DNA from 2 places in the Cellvibrio sp. genome. Region 2 is predicted to be linked to the other one. Evidence: predicted binding sites of a transcription regulator. Region 2 holds the regulator's gene; the other holds the start of a gene.
The links. Region 2 encodes PhoB, which activates phosphate uptake and scavenging genes when phosphate is short. Its sites were predicted from a motif close to TGTCATAAANNTGTAACA; they were not measured.
Positions count from the first base shown of each region.

Region 1: the regulator PhoB is predicted to act here: its motif matches at 664-681, upstream of ACWA6V_RS02720 (ABC transporter permease subunit).

Region 1 covers NZ_JBRFPI010000023.1:18,008-20,488, reverse strand. Annotated here, with positions in the region: gene ACWA6V_RS02725 (PstS family phosphate ABC transporter substrate-binding protein) at 1-594, shown strand, start outside; gene ACWA6V_RS02720 (ABC transporter permease subunit) at 763-2,481, shown strand, end outside.
Region 2 covers NZ_JBRFPI010000040.1:2,585-5,065, forward strand. Annotated here, with positions in the region: gene ubiA (4-hydroxybenzoate octaprenyltransferase) at 84-950, shown strand; gene phoB (phosphate regulon transcriptional regulator PhoB) at 1,067-1,765, shown strand; gene phoR (phosphate regulon sensor histidine kinase PhoR) at 1,943-2,481, shown strand, end outside.

The DNA of each region.
Region 1 (2,481 bases), on a different contig from region 2:
GTGTATGTAAACAAAGATAACCCGATCAAAGGCCTGAGCTTGCAACAGGTGGATGCGATTTTCTCTGCAACCCGCAAGTGTGGCGCAGCCAAAGATATTACCCGTTGGGGCGAAGTGGGTCTTACTGATAATTGGGCAAATCGCGATTTCACCCTTTACAGCCGCAACGCTGTATCAGGTACTTACGGTTACTTCAAAGATGAAGCTTTGTGCAAAGGAGACTTTAAAGCCGGCATCAATGAGCAACCAGGCTCAGCATCTGTGGTTCAAGGTGTGTCTGAATCGATCAATGGTATTGGTTATTCAGGTATAGGCTACGTGACTTCCGGTGTGCGTGCACTGCCGCTGTCCAAGAAAGATGGACAACCCTTTGTGACTGCTGAAGCATCGCATGCACTGGATGGAACCTACCCGCTGGCACGTGTACTTTATGTTTACATCAATAAACACCCGAACCGCCCGCTGGATACATTGCAATTGGAGTTTGCGAAGATGATCCTCTCCAAGCAAGGCCAAGAGACTGTGTTGCGTGATGGTTATATCCCGCTGCCCGCGACTATGGTCACCAAAGCACTGGCTGAGTTGCAAAAGTAATTACTGCTTAAGTGCTACAGCAAAAGCCGCCGACTTGATCGGCGGCTTTTTTATGCGCGCAAAAAGAAATATGACAGATAAATGACAGGCATAGCTCGCTTTGTAACAAAAGTGTCATTTTTGCTTGTTAGGATTCTTGTGCCAGCAGTTTAATCAGGTGACTAGACCATGTCAGAACCCAGCATTTCGGTAAAACAAACACTCAGTTTGATGCCGACCACCGAGCAGCGCAGCCGCCTGCGCCGCATTCGTAAGCTTAAAGATAATATCTCCCGCTATGGCGTCATGACAGCCGGTATCGCGGTTGTATTTTCTTTGGGATTGATATTTTTCTATCTCTTTTCCGAAGTGGCGCCTCTGTTCCGCGGCGCCTCGGTCGATGTGGTGAAGACCTTCGACCAAGCCGAATTGCATCAAATTGAACAAGATTCCACTGAATTTTTAACCCTTGAGCGCTACGAAGAAATTGGCGGCAGTTTCAAGCGCAGTGGTGCAGTGAGTTTCTTTAATGTAAATGATGGAAAAACCATCCTTGAAGCCCAGTTACCTAAAACCGAGGGGGCTGAATTTGCCAGTTTGGCTACTAGTACAGCTGATCATGGCCTTGTTGCTTATGGTTTTAACAATGGTGAAGTAGTGGTGACAAAAACCAACTACTCACTCAGTTATCCGCAAGATAAGCGTTTGATTACTCCAACCTTATTATTTCCGCTCGGCGAATCACCGGTGCGTTTGGATGAGCAGGGCACTGCATTAAAAGTATTGGCTATTCAAGAAACCTTCGGCGGTACCTTGATTGGATCTATTACTGCCGACAACCGTTTATTGCTCGGGGTGTTCAGCGAAAGTACCAATATGATTACCGGTGAATCGAGTCTTTCACAAGAAGTATTCACCTTGCCGCCACTGCCTGCCGGTATGAATGCTATTGCAATGCAAATTGATGAAGGTGCGCAACATTTGGTTATTGCGACCGACACTGCGCAAATTATTCTCTACAAAATTATTAACCCCGCCGCTGCAGAGCGCAAAGAGCCTGTAAGTGTTGGCGGTGGAAAAATTACCGTGCTGCAATTTTTAGTGGGTACAGGTTCTCTGATCGTGGGTACCGATAAGGGTGAGGTCAGTCAATGGTTTTTAGTGCGCGATGAAAGCAACGAATACCATGTCGAATTTGTGCGTGCGTTTGAATCCTTGCCGGGCGCAATTACCAGTGTTGCCCCGGAATTTGCCCGCCGCGGTTTTTGGGCAGGTGACGATCAAGGCAATATCGGGATTTATTTCGGCACCTCTGAGCGTACTCTGCTGATCCAATCCATCAGCGATAAACCCATCCAGAACATTGCCATTTCCCCTATTAACAACCGTGCATTGTTAATTGACGGCGGTAAAAAAGTAGCGGTTGCTGATGTGTGGAATAAACATCCTGAAGTCTCATTCCATTCGCTGTGGGAGAAAGTCTGGTACGAAGGCCGTGAGGCGCCGGAATATATTTGGCAGGCCTCTTCCGGTAGCGATAACTTTGAAGCCAAGATGAGTTTTATCCCGCTCACATTGGGTACATTAAAAGCTGCATTCTTTGCCATTTTGTTTGCGGTACCGCTCGGCGTGATGGGCGCGATTTACACCGCCTATTTTATGACACCAAAACTACGCGGTCTTGTAAAACCCACGATCGAAATTATGGCGGCACTGCCGACAGTAATTCTCGGTTTCCTCGCCGGATTGTGGTTGGCTCCGTTTATGGAAAACCACTTGCCCGCGATTTTCAGTATTTTAATTTTGTTGCCCGTCATTATGTTGGTGACCGGATTTATCTGGAGCCGCTTCCCGGAATCGATTCGCAACCGTGTTCCAGAAGGTTGGGAAGCCGTGATTCTGGTGTTG
Region 2 (2,481 bases):
CCGCCCCAGCTAATGACTGGGCGAATGTCCATGCCGCAAAAATCATCAAACGTGCTGCGAAAAACAGCGGAAAGACTGACTTTATCGCCCAACTCAAGCACAAAGCGGCCATTTATTGGCGCTTGACGCGCATGGATCGTCCGATTGGCACACTGCTGTTGCTCTGGCCGACCCTCTGGAGCTTATGGATTGCCGCCAAGGGCGTGCCCAGCACCAAGAATCTGGTGATTTTTGTGCTGGGGGTGATAGTGATGCGAGCAGCCGGCTGTGTGATCAACGACTTCGCTGACCGCAAGATCGATGGCAAGGTGCTGCGCACCAAAGATCGCCCGCTGGCCACAGGCGCCGTATCCAGCCGCGAGGCGATTGGTTTGTTCATCTCACTCTGCCTTATCGCCTTCGCGCTAGTGCTGTTTACCGATCCGCTCACCATCAAACTCTCGGTCGGCGGCTTGCTCCTTGCCTTCTGTTACCCCTTTATGAAGCGTCATACCCATTTGCCGCAAGTGGTACTGGGCGCCGCCTTTGCTTGGGGAATCCCTATGGCCTATGCCGCAGAAGCGGGGGAATTGCATCAGGGAATGTGGCTGATTTACATATCGGTCGTTCTCTGGACCGTCGCCTATGACACCTTTTACGCCATGGTAGATCGCGACGACGACCTGAAAATCGGCGTTAAATCCACCGCCATCCTGTTTGGCGAGCAAGACCGGTTAATGACTGGCGTATTACAAATCATGGCGCTCTACTCACTGGTACTGGTTGGGAATCGCTTTGAATTGGGCACTGTTTACTACTTCGGCCTGGTCGCCGCTGCCGGTTTATTTATTTATCAACAGTGGCTGATCCGCTTTCGCGCGCGCGATGCCTGCTTTAAGGCGTTCCTTAATAACAACTGGGTGGGAGTCGCAGTCTTTGCCGGGATTGTTATGGACTATAGTTTTCGCTAGGAGCCAAATATCCTGCACCTTGTCATAAATGTGTAACACTGAACTTATTTAATAAGCTGCAACAATAGCTTCACAAACCTGTGGGGCGCCCCGTGGTTTTTTCAGGCAGAACACTTATGACTGGTCGCAAAATACTGATCGTTGACGATGAATCCGCAATTCGCGATATGCTGCGGGTGGCGCTCGAAATGGCTGAGTACCAAGTCATGGAAGCGAGCAACGCACAGGATGCGCACAGCATCATTATCGATGAAAAACCCGACCTGATCCTGCTCGATTGGATGATGCCCGGTACCAGTGGTATCGAATTGGCGCGCCGCTTGAAGCGCGATGAAGTGACCGCCAACACCCCGATCATCATGCTCACCGCAAAGGGTGAGGAAGATAACAAGATCCAGGGGCTGGAAGTGGGCGCTGATGATTACATCACCAAACCCTTCTCGCCACGCGAATTGGTGGCGCGTTTGAAAGCGGTATTGCGCCGCGCTGACCCGCAAATCAACTCTGCCCCCATCACGGTGCAAGGCCTGTGCCTTGACCCGGCCAGCCACCGCGTGACCATCAATAACCAATCGGTGGATATGGGGCCAACGGAATATCGCCTGCTGGAGTTTTTTCTCACTCATCAGGAAAGGGCTTATACTCGCAGCCAGTTGCTGGATCATGTCTGGGGCGGCAATGTGTATGTGGAGGAGCGCACGGTAGATGTGCATATCCGGCGCTTGCGCAAAGCGCTGACTATCGACGGCCACGAAGATTTGATCCAGACAGTGCGCGGTACGGGCTATCGTTTTTCTACCCGTATTGAAGCCTGATCCCCCTGAATTCCGTAGCAAGGTCGTGACTTTTTCTATGTAAACTCGAATGCAGCAGTCGGGTTTGTTCCCTACAAACTCCGACACTTCCCACATCCATGTGGGTCGTCCATGCAGCAGACGGTCTCGCAACGAAGTCCCGACCTTGCTACTGCTATGTGCCACGAGGTTTAGGTCTTGTTAAAAGGTTTTAGCGCTGAACTCCAGCGTATTTTGATTATCCTCGCCATTTGCAGCTTGATTGGCTTCTTTAGCGATAACTATGCGCTTTGGATGCTGATCGGCTGTGCGATTTATATCCTGATGATGCTCTGGCAGATGCGTCGCCTCAACCAATGGCTGCTGCGCCAGGAAACCGATCACCCGCCTGAAGCGAGCGGTATCTGGGGGCAGATTTTCGACAACATCTACCAATTGCAGCGCGACCAGCGGGGCGAGAAAGACAATCTGCAAGCAGTTATCAACCGTATCCAGGAAATTAGCTCGGCGTTGAAAGACGGCTTGATTATTCTCGACGCGCGCGGCCATCTGGACTTCTGGAATCCTGCAGCACACCGCATGCTGGCGTTGCACACCAAAGACCAGGGGCAATCGGTGATCAACTTTATCCGTCACCCCAAATTCGTCAGCTATTTTGAAGAAGGCAATTTCGAGGAGCCGCTGGAGTTGCCCTCGCCACGCTTCCCCTCCAGGCATCTGCAATTCCAGATCACTCC